Regions from separate parts of the Pseudomonas sessilinigenes genome, predicted to be linked through region 2. Evidence: predicted binding sites of a transcription regulator. Region 2 holds the regulator's gene; the other holds the start of a gene.

Region 1 (7,450 bases), 590 kb from region 2:
GCGCTGTCGAAGCTCTGGGTCGTCATGCCTTCCTGTTGCAGGGCTTTTTCCAGGACCCAGCGGATTGAACGGTCGTCATCGACGATCCACACGGTTTCACTTCGGCTCATGTCGATGGGGCTCCTTGTTCCAGAGGCAAAAAGATCGAGAACGTGGTGTGGCCTGGGTGGCTGTCACACTCGATCAGGCCCTGGTGCTGGCTGATGATGTTCTGGGTGATGGCCAGGCCCAGCCCGGTACCGTCCGGGCGGCCGCTGACCATGGGGAAGAAAAGGGTGTCCTGCAGTTCGGCGGGGATTCCCGGACCGTTGTCGATGATCTCGATCTTGGTCACCAGGCGATGGCGCACATGGCCGATGGTGAACTGGCGCATGGTGCGGCTGCGCAGGGTGATGCGGCCCAGGCGCAGCTCGTTCTGGGTGCTGATGGCCTGCATGGCGTTGCGCACGATGTTCAACACCGCCTGGATCATTTGCTCACGATCGATCAGTACATCGGGAATGCTCGGGTCGTAATCCCGGACCAGGGTGATGCAACCCTGGCTCTCGGCCTCCACCAGGCTGCAGACCCGCTCCAGCACTTCATGGATATTGGTCAGCGCCAGGGACGGCAGCTTGTTCGAGCCAAGCATGCGATCCACCAGATTGCGCAGGCGGTCGGCCTCTTCGATGATGACGTTGGTGTAGTCCTTGAGGCTTTCCTCGGGCAGCTCCCGGGCCAGCAACTGGGCGGCGCCGCGAATCCCGCCCAGGGGATTCTTGATTTCGTGGGCCAGGCCGCGCACCAGCATCTTGCTGGTTTCCTGCTTGGACAGCTGGGCCTCTTCCTTGGTGATGCGCAGCAAGCGATCCCGGGGATGGACTTCCAACAGCAGCAAGGTGTCGCCGTTGTTGAGGATCGGCGTCACCGCATAGTCCACGGTCAGGGTCTGGCCGGTCAGGGCGGTGAGCATGGCCTCGCGCTTGGTGAAGGGATGGGCCTGCTCCACCGCCTGGCGCAGGGAGCTCAAGGCTTCGGCCGACTCGGTGAACAGCTCGCTGATGAACTGCCCATGGCTGCGCTGGCCGCTGATGGCCAGGAGCATTTCCGCCGCCGGGTTCATGTACTCAAGGCGCAGGTCGGCATTGAGCAGGATGGTGGCGGTGGTCAGGTTGTCCAGTAACAGGCGATGCAGTGGGTCGCTGATGGTCATTCGGACCTCTTTTGAAGCAGGACAATCCGGAGTCGATCCCGGATCGTGCACGGGTTGAAGCGCTGGTACGGAGAAAATGCAAAAACCAAACCAAGGCTCCGAAAAGAAGCGTTCGCGCCCCTGAAACAGGTGTTTGAACGCCGATTGCATGGCGTATTGCCAGTCCCGACGGGCATTTTCGAACCAAAATGGGCTGCTAATCATCCCTGGGTGCAAGGTGTTGCACCAATATAGTGCATGAGTGCTTGGCCTGCTTGCCTGCTGTCCGATCGTCGAGAATCAACGCCCGTTTTTCAGCGGCAGCCGGGTGCCAGAGCCGGTAGAGTGCGCCGGACTCTTTGCTTGAAGGTCCAGGATCCGGCCATGGAAAACGCCCCTCTGCTGTTCCAGCTTCCCGACGACGACACCTTGTATCGGGCGCTCCTGGAGCGCGACCCGGCCTATGAGGGTTTTGCCTATGTCGGGGTGAAGAGCACCGGGGTGTTCTGTCGGCTGAGCTGTGTCGCGCGCAAGCCCAAGCGTCACAACACGGTGTTCTTCGGCTCCATCAGGGAGTGCCTGGAGGGCGGGTTTCGTGCTTGCCTGCGCTGCCGTCCCCTGGAGGCGGCAGGGGGCCAGGAACCCTGGGTCAAGACCTTGCTCGAACAACTGCACAGCGATGGCGAGCGCCGTTGGTATGAAGAGGATCTGGTGCGCCAGGGGCTGGACCCGTCCACGGTCCGCCGAGCATTCAAGCGCCATTTCGGGGTGACCTTCCTGGAAATGGCCCGGCTGCGGCGTATCGGCCGGGGCATGCAGCAGTTGGCTTCAGGGGAGCCGGTGATCGAGGCGCAGATCAGCGCCGGCTTCGATTCCGACAGTGGTTTTCGCCATGCGTTTGCCCGGCTTGCGGGCCAACCACCGTCGAACCTGCGTGGGCGTGAACTGCTCAAGGCCGATTGGTTGCAGACGCCTATCGGTGTGATGCTGGCCGTGGCCGATGCCCAGGTCCTGCATGTGCTGGAGTTTTTCGACCGCCCGGCCCTGGCGGGGGAGCTGCGCAAGTTGCAGGACAACAGTGGCTCGAGCATCGGCTTCGGACGCTTTGCCCCCATCGACCAGATCGAGGCCGAACTGCGCCGTTACTTTGCCGGTGAGCCGGTGTCTTTCCAGACACCATTGGCGATGCAGGCCTCGGCCTTCACCCGCACGGTATGGCAGGCCCTGCGGGCCATTCCCCTGGGCAGCACCTGCAGTTATGCCGGGTTGGCGCGGGATATCGGCTCGCCGACGGCGGTGCGCGCCGTGGCCCGAGCCAACGGTGCCAACCAGATCGCCATCGTCATCGCGTGCCATCGGGTGATCGGCGCCGATGGCTCGCTGACCGGTTATGGCGGAGGCCTGTGGCGCAAGCGCTGGTTGCTGGAGCACGAGCGACGGATGCATCTGGCTGGACGGGAACAGCCGGTGCTGGCCCAGGAGCCATTCAACGATGGGCGCGCAGCAGGAAGAAACTGATTTCCGGGCTTTGCTGCAGGATTTGCTCGCCCTCAAGGACCTGCACCGCCAGGCGATGAAGGCCGCGGTCGAGGTTCGACAGATGCAACTGCGGGCCACGGCCAGGGGCGCCGTGGGGTTCGCCATCCAGCAGCAGGCGCAGGCGATGGGGCGGTTGCAGCGGCGGGTGCAGGTCTACCCGGACGCTGAAGCTGCCGTTATTGGCCCGCAGCGCGCCCTGCTCCTGCACTCCGTTGAGCTGCAGGCGTTGGTAGGCCTGCCTTTGGCTGGTCTGGCAGGCGACCGGTGCCCTGTTCGAGGGCGGCCAGTCGCTGGATCCTCGGTCGCTGCTGGGGCGATGGTCGTCGGTGGGGTGATCGGGGGCCGCATCAGCTGGCAGTAGGGTTATCCACAGCAGCCACAAGGCAGCGATACGCATGGTCCGGATCCTCCTGGAGAGCCCTCAGCATAGGGGCGCACCGGGCAGGCGACAGGCCTGGTTAACCTTTGAACACACATAACTCGGCAGTGGCGCGGATCATCGCCAACTGACGCAGCGGCGCCATGTCGCCGGTGTGGTTGGCCCGGGCCAACCACTGCGGGCAGCGCGGGTCGGTACGGGAGGGGCTGAAGTCGGCCAGTTGCTGCAGCAGGCGTTCTTGTAACCGATCGAGTTGCGGGCGGATTTGCCCGGCCAGGTCCTGGCGTGGAGTATCCGGTGCCTGGCCTTGTAGATGCCAGGTTGAAAGCCTGGCGTATTGCACTAGTTTGTTGGCCTCGATCTGCGCTGCGAAGAACTGCCCTACCGTGGTTTCATCCAGGCCGTTGGCCAGGGCCGAGGCTGCTGCGATCACTTGCTGTTCGCGAGGCCGGTCCTCCACGGCCTTGTGGCTGTCCCACTTGCTCAGGGCCACTTGCTCGGCGATGTCCAGGCGTGCGGCGATGCTGCCCAGCAATGGAGCAAGGCTGGCCGGAGCATCGTCGGCCCGGGCCAGGCTGGCGAGCAGGGTGCAGGCCAGGGCGAGACACAGGTTCAAGGAAGATTTCATCGGCAGGCTCAAGGTTGGGAGGGGGAGGTTCATGATGCCCGCAAGCTGGCCAGAGGCACACGGAAAATCCCCGGGTATTTTCTGCCGGGCATGAAAAAGGCCTCCCGAAGGAGGCCTTTCGATCACGCCGCTTGCGCGAGCGCTACCGGATCAGCAGCTGTAGTACAGCTCGTATTCCAGTGGGTGTACGAAGGTACGGACCTTGATTTCTTCTTCGCTTTTCAGGGCGATGTAGGCGTCGATGAAGTCGTCGCTGAAAACGCCGCCTTTGGTCAGGAACGCACGGCCCTTGTCCAGCTCTTCCAGGGCTTCTTTCAGGCTGCCGCAAACTTGTGGGATCTCTTTGGCCTCTTCAGGCGGCAGGTCGTACAGGTTCTTGTCGGCAGCATCGCCAGGGTGGATCTTGTTCTGGATACCATCCAGGCCGGCCATCAGCAGTGCCGCGAAGCACAGGTATGGGTTGGCCGCCGGGTCCGGGAAGCGCGCTTCGATACGGCGGGCTTTCGGGCTCGACACGTAAGGAATGCGGATCGAAGCGGAGCGGTTGCGGGCCGAGTAGGCCAGCATCACTGGAGCTTCGAAGCCTGGAACCAGGCGCTTGTAGGAGTTGGTAGCCGGGTTGGTGAAGCCGTTCAGGGCCTTGCCGTGCTTGATGATGCCGCCGATGAAGTACAGGGCGGTATCGGACAGGCCGGCATAACCTTCGCCAGCGAAGGTGTTCTTGCCGTCTTTCCAGATCGACATGTGTACGTGCATGCCCGAGCCGTTGTCGCCGTACAGCGGTTTTGGCATGAAGGTAGCGGTGCGGCCGTAGGCGTCGGCCACGTTGTGCACCACGTACTTCAGAGTCTGGGTTTCGTCGGCCTTCTTCACCAGGGTGTTGAACTTGACGCCGATTTCGTTCTGGCCGGCAGTCGCCACTTCGTGGTGGTGGACTTCGACGGTCAGGCCCATTTCTTCCAGTGCGTTGCACATGGAGGTACGGATTTCGTGGTCATGGTCGAACGGCGGAACCGGGAAGTAGCCGCCCTTGATGCCTGGACGGTGGCCCTTGTTGCCGCCTTCCACGTCCTGGTCGGACATCCACGAGCCTTGCTCGGAGTAGATCTTGAACATCGAGCCGGAGATGTCGGACTTGAACTTTACCTGGTCGAAGATGAAGAACTCAGGCTCCGGACCTGCGAATACGGTGTCGCCGATGCCGGTGGCCTTCAGGTGCTCTTCGGCGCGCTTGGCGATCGCGCGAGGGTCGCGGTCGTAGCCTTGCATGCTCGAAGGTTCGATGATGTCGCACACCAGGATCAGGGTCGGCTCTTCGGTGAACGGGTCCAGCACGGCGGTTTCGTCGTCCGGCATCAGGATCATGTCGGAGGCTTCGATGCCTTTCCAGCCAGCGATGGAGGAGCCGTCGAACATCTTGCCAGCTTCGAAGAAGTCTTCATCCAGCGCATCACGGGCCGGCATGGTCACGTGATGTTGAGTGCCCTTGGTGTCAGTGAAGCGCAGATCAATCCATTTGACGTCATGATCTTTGATGAGTTGAACCGACTTCGACATAGTGTCCTCCGGATGGCTTCGGGCTTGATGTTGGAGTGCCCTTAGAATGTGGGTAATGCCGGCGCGAATACTCTGCCATGGCAACCTGCCTCACAAGGGAGCAAATTGCATGCCAGTGCCCTGGGATGGGTTTTTTGCCCCAAAATCACGCTTTCTCCGCTTCAGGGGCAAGAGTGCCGGCATTTTGCGCACTGCAATGTAGCGCTTATTTGAATAAATGACCCGTTTTGGTGCATCGAAAACCTTCTGCACATTAACTGGTTAAACCTTGAGCAATTTCCGCTATAATCCGCGCCCCCCTTTTTCGGCTGACCCGGCGCACGCTGTTTTCATGAAACTAATCGTTAAAGTTTTCCCGGAAATCACCATCAAGAGCCGCCCGGTTCGGACGCGTTTCATCCGTCAGTTGGCCAAGAACATCCGTGCCGTGCTCCGTGACCTGGACCCGGCTGTGGTGGTCGATGGTGTGTGGGACAACCTCGAGCTGGAAACCGCCGTCACCGAGCCCAAGGTGCTCAAGGACATGACCGAGCGCCTGAGCTGCATGCCCGGCATCGCGCATTTCCTGCAGGTCGACGAGTACCCCCTGGGGGACTTCGACGACATCGTCGCCAAGTGCAAGCAGCACTTCGGCGAAGTCTTGGCGGGGAAGATTTTCGCTGTGCGCTGCAAGCGCGCCGGCAAGCATGAATTCAGTTCCATGGACGTGGAAAAATACGTCGGTAGCCAGTTGCGCCGACAGTGCGGTGCCGCGGGAATCGACCTGAAAGCGCCGCAAATCGAAGTGCGGATGGAAATTCGCGACCAACGGTTGTTCGTGATCCACAGCCAGCACAATGGCATCGGCGGCTACCCGCTGGGCGCCCTGGAACAGACCCTGGTGTTGATGTCCGGTGGCTTCGACTCCACCGTGGCGGCCTACCAGATCATGCGTCGCGGCCTGATGGGGCATTTCTGCTTCTTCAACCTGGGCGGTCGTGCCCACGAATTGGGCGTGATGGAAGTCGCGCACTATATTTGGAAGAAGTACGGCAGCTCCCAGCGCGTGCTGTTCGTCAGCGTGCCGTTCGAGGAAGTGCTGGGCGAGATCCTCGGCAAGGTCGACAACAGTCATATGGGCGTCATCTTGAAGCGTATGATGTTGCGTGCCGCCTCGAGCATCGCCGAGCGCCTGCACATCGATGCGCTGGTCACCGGCGAGGCGATTTCCCAGGTGTCCAGCCAGACCCTGCCGAACCTGTCGGTGATCGACTGCGTGACCGACAAGCTGGTGCTGCGGCCGCTGATCGCCAGCCACAAGCAGGACATCATCGACCTGGCCAACCAGATTGGCACCGCTGACTTTGCCAAGCACATGCCGGAGTACTGCGGGGTCATCTCGGTGAACCCCAAGACCAATGCCAAGCGCCATCGCGTCGAGCATGAAGAGAAAGAATTCGACATGGCCGTGCTCGAGCGTGCGATCGAGCGGGCCAAACTGGTGCCGATCGATCGAGTGATCGACGAGCTGGGCCAGGATGTTCAAGTTGAAGAAGTCAGCGAAGCGCTGGCCGGCCAGATCGTCATCGACATCCGTCACCCGGATGCCCAGGAAGATGAACCGCTGGAGCTGGCTGGCATCGAAGTCAAGGCGTTGCCGTTCTATGCGGTGAACGCACGCTTCAAGGAACTGGACCCTAACCGCCAGTACCTGCTGTATTGCGACAAAGGCGTCATGAGTCGCCTGCATGCTCACCATCTGCTCAGTGAGGGACATGCCAATGTGCGCGTTTATAGACCGAGCTAAATGCCCGGGGCTGTTCGCCTGTGGCTTGCGTCACCGGCCCCCCGACGCCGCCGTCAAGCTGTAACGGCAAGGCCTGAATCTATTGTTAATCGCTGCCAGCATTTGTCAGCACACCGAATCCTCTGATCGAGATACACAAGTGATCGAAAATCTACGCAACATCGCCATCATCGCCCACGTTGACCACGGTAAAACCACCCTGGTAGACAAACTCCTGCGTCAATCCGGCACCCTGGAGCGCAACGAGCTCAACGACGAGCGCGTGATGGACTCCAACGACCAGGAAAAAGAACGCGGCATTACCATCCTGGCCAAAAACACCGCCATCAACTGGAACGGCTACCACATCAACATCGTGGACACCCCCGGCCACGCCGACTTCGGCGGCGA
Region 2 (7,450 bases):
CACTGAGACATTGGCGATCAGCAGTGGGCGAATGTTTCGCTACGCCTTCGGTTCGCTCCTGTTATTGGCGGGCACCGCGTTGCTGGTGGCTCAAGGATTGAGCTGGTTGAACCTGGAGCCCAGGCTGCTGCGAGCCTTGCAGGGCGGCTCGATCTGCGCGCTGGGTACGGCGCTGGGGGCCGTTCCGGTGTTGGTGATTCGCAAGATGCCCATCGCCGTAGGCGACACCTTGCTGGGTTTTGGGGCTGGGGTGATGTTGGCCGCAACGGCATTCTCGTTGATCGTACCGGGCATTGCTGCGGCACAGGGGTTGGGGCTGTCCGCCTGGGGAGCTAGCGGCCTGGTCTGCGTGGGTATCATGCTCGGGGCTTTTGGCCTGTTTCTCGTGGACCTCAAGGTGTCCGGCGGCAACCCGGAAACTCTTGTTGGGACACCTGAGCATCCAGTGATTGCCCCACGTATCTGGTTGTTTGTCTTTGCCATCATTGCCCATAACATTCCTGAAGGCATGGCGGTGGGGGTGTCGGCCGGTGGAGGCATGCCGGATGCGGATAGCCTGGCCATGGGCATCGCCTTGCAGGATGTGCCGGAAGGCTTGGTTATTGCCCTGGTGTTGGCAGGGGCAGGAGTGTCGCGCGCCAAGGCGTTCTTGATCGGCGCTGCCTCAGGCCTGGTAGAGCCGGTATTCGCGTTGCTCTGTGCGTGGCTGGTGAGCCTGGCGGAGTTGCTTCTACCCTTGGGGCTGGCACTGGCCGCTGGTGCCATGTTGCTGGTGGTGACTCATGAGGTGATTCCCGAGTCCCGACGCAACGGTCACGAAAAACTGGCCAGTCTCGGCTTGTGTATCGGCTTCTGCCTGATGATGGTGATGGATACGGCGCTCTCTTGAGTGCCGTACGAAGACGTCATTCGCCTTCGTCAAAGTAGTTGTTGATCAGGGCTACCAGTGCGTCCAGTGCTTCCTGCTCCTGCTCACCTTCGGTCTTGAGATGAATCTTGGTGCCCTTGCCGGCGGCGAGCATCATCATGGCCATGATGCTCTTGCCATCGACCATGCTCTCAGGCGTTCTACCGGCGCGGATCTGGCAGGGGAACTGGCCGGCCACGCCGACGAACTTGGCCGAGGCACGGGCATGCAGGCCCAGTTTGTTGATGATCTCGATTTCCAAAGCTGGCATCGCGGGGTGGGTCCTTTCAGCTAAGGTCGCGGTGGCGAACCTGGACGTTCTTCAGGGATTTTTGCAGGACCTGGCCCAGGCGCTCCGTCAGGTAGACGGAGCGGTGGTGCCCACCGGTGCAGCCGATGGCAATGGTCACATAGGCACGGTTGCTGGCGGCAAATCGTGGCAGCCATTTGAGCAAGTAGCTGGAGATATCCTGGAACATCTCCTCGACATCAGGTTGGGCGGCCAGGTACTCGGCTACGGGGGCATCCAGCCCTGATTGGGCGCGCAGCTCGGGTTTCCAGTACGGGTTGGGCAGGCAGCGCACGTCGAACACCAGGTCGGCATCCACGGGCATGCCACGCTTGAAACCGAAGGACTCCACCAGAAAGGCGGTGCCGGGTTCTGGCTGGTTCAACAGCCGCAGCTTGATGGTGTCGCGCAGTTGATAGAGGTTCAGGTTGGTTGTGTTGACCTTGAGGTCGGCCAGGTCGACGATGGGGCCCAGCAGATGGGTCTCGTCGCGAATGGCCTCGGCCAGGGAACGGTTGGCGCTGCTGAGTGGATGGCGGCGCCGGGTTTCCGAGAAGCGCTTGAGCAGGGTTTCTTCGTCGGCGTCCAGATAGAGCACATCACACTGGATATGCCGACTGCGCACTTCCTCGAGCAACTCGGGGAAACGTGACAGATGGCTGGGCAAGTTGCGGGCATCGATGGAGACCGCGACCAACGGCTGGGCCAGCTCGGTGTGGATCAAGGCACGTTCGGCCAACTCTGGGAGCAGGCCGGCGGGCAGGTTGTCGATGCAGTAGTAGCCGTGGTCCTCAAGAACATCGAGGGCGGTGCTTTTGCCTGAGCCGGAACGGCCGCTGACGATGATCAAGCGCATGGTTACTGCCTGTTTTGCTCGTCCAGGACGACCTGATACAAGGCTTCGTTGCTGGTAGCACTGCGCAACCGGTCACGAACCTCCTTGCGATCGAGCATGCTGGCGATCTGCCGAAGCAGTTCCAGGTGCGCATCGGTCGCAGCTTCCGGGACCAGCAGAACGAACAGCAGGTCCACCGGAGCGCCATCGATGGCGTCGAAGTCGATCGGAGCGTCCAGGTGCATCAGTGCGCTGATGGGCGATTCGCAACCCTTTAGGCGGCAGTGAGGAATGGCGATGCCGTTGCCAAAACCGGTGGAGCCGAGTTTTTCGCGGGCAATCAGGCTCTCGAAGACATCCTGCATCTCCAGATCGGGCACTTCACGGCTGATCAGGTTGGCAATTTGTTCGAGGGCACGTTTTTTACTGCCTCCCGGCACGTTCACCAGGGAACGGCCGGGGGTCAGGATGCTTTCAAGTCGGATCATGGGAGGGGAGTATCAGCGACCCGTGCCTTGGAGAAGGTGGAGTTGCTTTTCCTTGTGCTTTTTCAGTTGGCGGTCAAGCTTGTCCGTGAGCAGGTCGATTGCGGCATACATATCGTCATGTTCTGCATTGGCGACGACCTCCCCACCGTGAATGTGCAGCGTAGCCTCGATCTTCTGCTTCAGCTTCTCGACGGCCATGGTGACCTGCACATTGGTAATCTTGTCAAAATGGCGTTCCAGTCGGTCGAGTTTTTCGCCGATGTAGACGCGCAGAGGTTCAGTCACTTCGAGTTGGTGTCCACTGATGTTGACTTGCATACAGCTTCTCCTTCGTTGCCAGTGCATGACGCGGCAGGCCATTTTGCCTGCCACCTGGACCGTGTCTGAAGCCTGCTGCGCATCGATCAGGCGGTTTGCCTGGTCGCCGTTTGGCGAGCATTCAGACACACTCCGAAACGCTGTGGCCAGCCCTACGGCTACATCAGCCGCTTACGTTCGCTAGAAGGCGCGATCCCAAGGGATTCGCGGTACTTGGCGACGGTACGGCGGGCTACCTGAATACCTTGTGCCTCCAGTAAACCAGCGATCTTGCTGTCACTCAACGGCTTTTTCTGATTTTCCGCCGCCACCAGTTTTTTGATGATTGCGCGGATCGCGGTGGATGAGCATTCACCGCCTTCCGAGGTGCTGACGTGGCTGGAGAAAAAGTATTTCAGTTCATATATACCCCGTGGGGTGTGCATGAATTTCTGCGTAGTGACCCGGGAAATCGTCGATTCGTGCATGCCCACCGCTTCGGCGATGTCATGCAGGACCAGGGGCTTCATCGCCTCGTCGCCATACTCGAGAAAGCCGCGCTGATGCTCGACGATCTGGGTGGCGACTTTCATCAGGGTTTCGTTGCGACTTTGCAGGCTCTTGATGAACCAGCGGGCCTCCTGCAGCTGATTGCGCATGAAGGTGTTGTCTGCGCTGGTGTCGGCACGACGTACAAAGCCCGCATATTGGGCATTGACTCGCAGGCGTGGTACCGACTCCTGGTTCAGCTCCACCAGCCAGCGTTCGTTGTCCTTGCGCACAATGACGTCCGGGACCACGTACTCGGCTTCGCTGGATTCGATCTGCGAGCCCGGGCGCGGGTTGAGGCTTTGCACCAGTTCGATGACCTGGCGCAGTTCGTCTTCCTTGAGCTTCATGCGCCGCATCAGTTGGCTGTAATCGCGGCTGCCCAGCAGGTCTATGTAGTCGCTGACCAGGCGCTGAGCTTCGCTCAGCCAAGGCGTCTTGGTCGGTAGCTGGCGCAGTTGCAACAGCAGGCATTCACCCAGGTTGCGAGCACCGATGCCGGCGGGTTCGAATTGCTGGATGCGATGCAGGACTGCTTCGATTTCGTCCAGCTCGATATCCAGTTCGGGGTCGAAGGCCTCGAGGACTTCTTCAAGGGTCTCGTCGAGGTAGCCCTGGTCGTTGATGCTGTCGATCAGGGTCACCGCGATCAAGCGGTCGGTGTCCGACATCGGGGCCAGGTTCAGTTGCCAGAGCAGGTGGCTCTGCAGGCTTTCGCCAGCGGAGGTGCGGGTGGTGAAGTCCCACTCGTCATCATCGCTGCTGGGCAGGCTGCTGGCGCTGGTCTGGTAGACATCTTCCCAGGCGGTATCCACCGGGAGTTCGTTGGGAATGCGTTCGCTCCATTCGCCATCCTCGAGGCTGTCCACCGTTGGGGCGGTTTCCTGGTAGGAGGGTTCCTGGATTTCGGTATTGGGTTTGGACTCGGTGTTGTCGGCCAGGGGGTCGCTGTTGTCGAAGTCGTCGCCATCTTCCTGGCGTTCGAGCATCGGGTTGGACTCCAGGGCTTCCTGAATTTCCTGTTGCAGGTCCAGGGTCGACAATTGGAGCAGGCGGATGGCCTGTTGCAGCTGCGGTGTCATCGTCAGCTGCTGGCCCATTCTCAGGACTAGCGATGGTTTCATGGCAGGGGCTTAACACCTTAATTGCCGGCGCACATGCGCCATCCACTACAGGGCGCCGAAGCGCCAAACATAAGCAAATTATATGCCTGAAACTGAAGTGTTTGCCTAGAGCGTCGTAACAATAAACTTTGTAGGGATTTACTGTTTTCGGCGCCCTGGCTACTAGCCCAACACGTCAGCCTTTACAGGCGGAATTCGTGGCCCAGGTAGACTTCCTTGACCAGCTCATTGGCCAGGATAGTCGCAGAATCGCCTTCGGCGATCAGTTGCCCGTCATTGACGATGTAGGCGGTTTCGCAGATGTCCAGCGTTTCGCGGACGTTGTGGTCGGTGATCAGTACCCCGATGCCCTTGGCTTTGAGGTGATGGATGATCTGCTTGATGTCGCCGACGGAGATCGGGTCCACGCCTGCGAACGGTTCGTCCAGCAGGATGAACTTGGGTGCGGTGGCCAGCGCGCGGGCAATCTCCACGCGACGACGCTCGCCGCCGGACAGGCTCATGCCGAGGTTGTCGCGGATATGGTTGATGTGGAACTCCTGCAGCAGGCTTTCCAGTTCCTGGCGACGACCTGCTTTATCGAGTTCCTTGCGGGTCTCGAGGATAGCCATGATGTTGTCGGCCACCGACAGCTTGCGGAAGATCGAGGCTTCCTGGGGCAGGTAGCCGATGCCCGCGCGAGCGCGCCCGTGCATGGGCTGATGGCTGACATCCAGGTCGTCGATCAGCACCCGGCCCTGGTCGGCCTGGACCAGGCCGACGATCATATAGAAACAGGTGGTCTTGCCTGCACCGTTGGGGCCAAGGAGGCCGACGATCTGGCCGCTGTCGATGGACAGGCTGACGTCGCGCACGACCTGTCGGCTCTTGTAGCTCTTGGCCAGGTGCTGGGCTTTCAGAGTTGCCATTACTGGGCCTTTTGCTCGTCGGTTTTCTTTTTCGGCTGGATGACCATGTCGATCCGCGGACGGGGAGCGGTAATCGAGCTGCCGTTGGCGCGACCGGCATTGGCCACTTGCTTGACGGTGTCGTAGATGATCTTCTCGCCTTCGGTGGTATTACCGTCGTTGATGACCTTGGCCTTGTCGATCAGTACGACGCGGTTTTGCTGGGCGTGGTACTGGATGGTCACGGCGTAGGCCTGGACCGGCTTGGGATCGGTCTGCTTCTGCAGTTGCTCGAAGTAGGCCAGGTTGCCCACCGAGGTCACGACGTCGATTTCACCACTCTTGGCCCGGGTGATGGTCACGGTGTTGCCGGTGATCTTCATCGAGCCCTGGGTGATGATCACGTCGCCTTTATAGGTGGCTACGCCATTCTTGTCATCGAGCTGGGCATCGTCGGCCTGGATGCGGATCGGCTGTTGGCTATCGTTCGGCAGAGCCCAGGCGCTCACGCTTCCCAGTGCTGCGCCCAGACTGAGCAAAATAGGGAGGGTTTTAATGAGCCTCATACTGTCCTCTTACGTTCGATAGCAGGTCCATCCTGCCGTCTTTCAAATACGCTTTCATTCCCGTAGCCGTGGTCACGCCGTCGGCGCCGTCGATTCTAACGGCTTGCTCGGTTTGCGCATATTGCTTCTGTGGGAATACTGTCATGCGACTGCTGGTGATCAGCAGGTTGCGATTCTTCTCGTCAGTGCGCGAAACCCGTACCGAGTCGATGAGTTCGACCTGAGTGCCATCCGGGTTGACTTCGCCGCGTTCGCTCTGGACGTGCCACGGATAGGCGGTGCCACGGTACATGTGCAGGTCCGGCTGGGTCAGCAGGGTTACCTGGCTGGCCTTGATGTGCTCGACCTTGTCCGAGGTCATCTCGTATTGCAGCTTCCCATCGGGCAGGTACTGCACGCTGTGGGCATTGATCGCGAAATAGTCGATGGCGCTTTCATCGACCTGGACCACCGGCTTGTCGAGGAAGCGCTCGGGGCTGATATTCCAGTAGCCCACCGCAGCGAATAGCAAGGCAATGGTCCCGAAGATCAGTATGTTGCGAATCTTTTTACTCAGCATTGGCGGACTCTATAGATAAGCGGCATTGGCTGCTTCGAGGCGGCCCTGGGCATGCAGGATCAGTTCGCAAAATTCGCGAGCCGCTCCTTCGCCGCCGCGGGCCACGGTGATGCCGTGGGCGTGCTCGCGAACGAAGGCGGCGGCATTGGCGACTGCCATGCCCAGGCCGACACGACGGATCACGGGTAGGTCGGGCAGGTCGTCGCCCAGGTAGGCGACCTCTTCATAGCTTAGGCCCAGTTGTGCAAGAAGCTCGTCCAGTACGACCAGCTTGTCTTCGCGGCCCTGGTAGAGGTGGGGGATTCCCAGGTTCTTGGCCCGGCGCTCGACCACGGGGGTCTTGCGCCCGGTGATGATCGCGGTTTGTACTCCGGCGGCCATGAGCATCTTGATGCCCTGGCCGTCGAGGGTACTGAAGGATTTGAATTCGCTGCCGTCCTCGAGGAAGTACAGGCGACCGTCGGTCAGCACGCCGTCGACGTCGAAAACCGCCAGCTTGATGTTCTTGCCGCGCTGCAGCAGGTTCTCATTCATTTACATCACTCCTGCGCGCAACAGGTCGGACAGGTTGAACGCGCCTATGGGGCGATCCTCCTGGTCGACGACGACCAGTGCGTTGATTCGATTGTCTTCCATGATTTTCAGGGCTTCGGCCGCCAGCATCTCGGCACGTGCGGTCTTGCCGTGGAGGGTCATGACTTCGTCTATGGTGGTGTGGTGGATATCGATGCTGCGGTCCAGGGTGCGGCGCAGGTCGCCGTCAGTGAAGACCCCGGCCAGGCGCCCGTCCGCCTCGACAATGACGGTCATGCCCAAGCCCTTGCGGCTCATCTCCATCAGGGCATCGCGAAGCAGGGTGCCACGCTGGACCTGAGGCAGTTGTTCGCCGGCGTGCATGACGTTCTCGACCTTCAGCAGCAGGCGACGTCCCAGGGCGCCACCGGGGTGC

What was found. Region 2 encodes sigma-54, which starts transcription at its own class of promoters, with help from an activator protein. Its sites were predicted from a motif close to ANTGGCATNNANNTTGCTNT; they were not measured.
Region 1: glnA (glutamate--ammonia ligase) is a predicted target of sigma-54. The motif match lies at 5,372-5,391, and genes of this name have one in related genera.

Annotation. Positions count from the first base shown of each region.
Region 1 is NZ_CP027706.1:424,153-431,602, forward strand. Features, by position in the region: gene ntrC (nitrogen regulation protein NR(I)) at 1-110, opposite strand, end outside; gene glnL (nitrogen regulation protein NR(II)) at 107-1,192, opposite strand; gene C4K39_RS01940 (bifunctional transcriptional activator/DNA repair enzyme AdaA) at 1,556-2,689, shown strand; gene C4K39_RS01945 (DUF4124 domain-containing protein) at 2,658-3,107, opposite strand; gene C4K39_RS01950 (chorismate mutase) at 3,169-3,717, opposite strand; gene glnA (glutamate--ammonia ligase) at 3,868-5,274, opposite strand; gene thiI (tRNA uracil 4-sulfurtransferase ThiI) at 5,606-7,060, shown strand; gene typA (translational GTPase TypA) at 7,200-7,450, shown strand, end outside.
Region 2 is NZ_CP027706.1:1,011,987-1,019,436, forward strand. Features, by position in the region: gene C4K39_RS04535 (ZIP family metal transporter) at 1-889, shown strand, start outside; gene C4K39_RS04540 (HPr family phosphocarrier protein) at 906-1,178, opposite strand; gene rapZ (RNase adapter RapZ) at 1,195-2,052, opposite strand; gene ptsN (PTS IIA-like nitrogen regulatory protein PtsN) at 2,055-2,519, opposite strand; gene hpf (ribosome hibernation-promoting factor, HPF/YfiA family) at 2,532-2,837, opposite strand; gene C4K39_RS04560 (RNA polymerase factor sigma-54) at 2,996-4,489, opposite strand; gene lptB (LPS export ABC transporter ATP-binding protein) at 4,672-5,397, opposite strand; gene lptA (lipopolysaccharide transport periplasmic protein LptA) at 5,397-5,942, opposite strand; gene lptC (LPS export ABC transporter periplasmic protein LptC) at 5,929-6,501, opposite strand; gene C4K39_RS04580 (KdsC family phosphatase) at 6,511-7,035, opposite strand; gene C4K39_RS04585 (KpsF/GutQ family sugar-phosphate isomerase) at 7,036-7,450, opposite strand, start outside.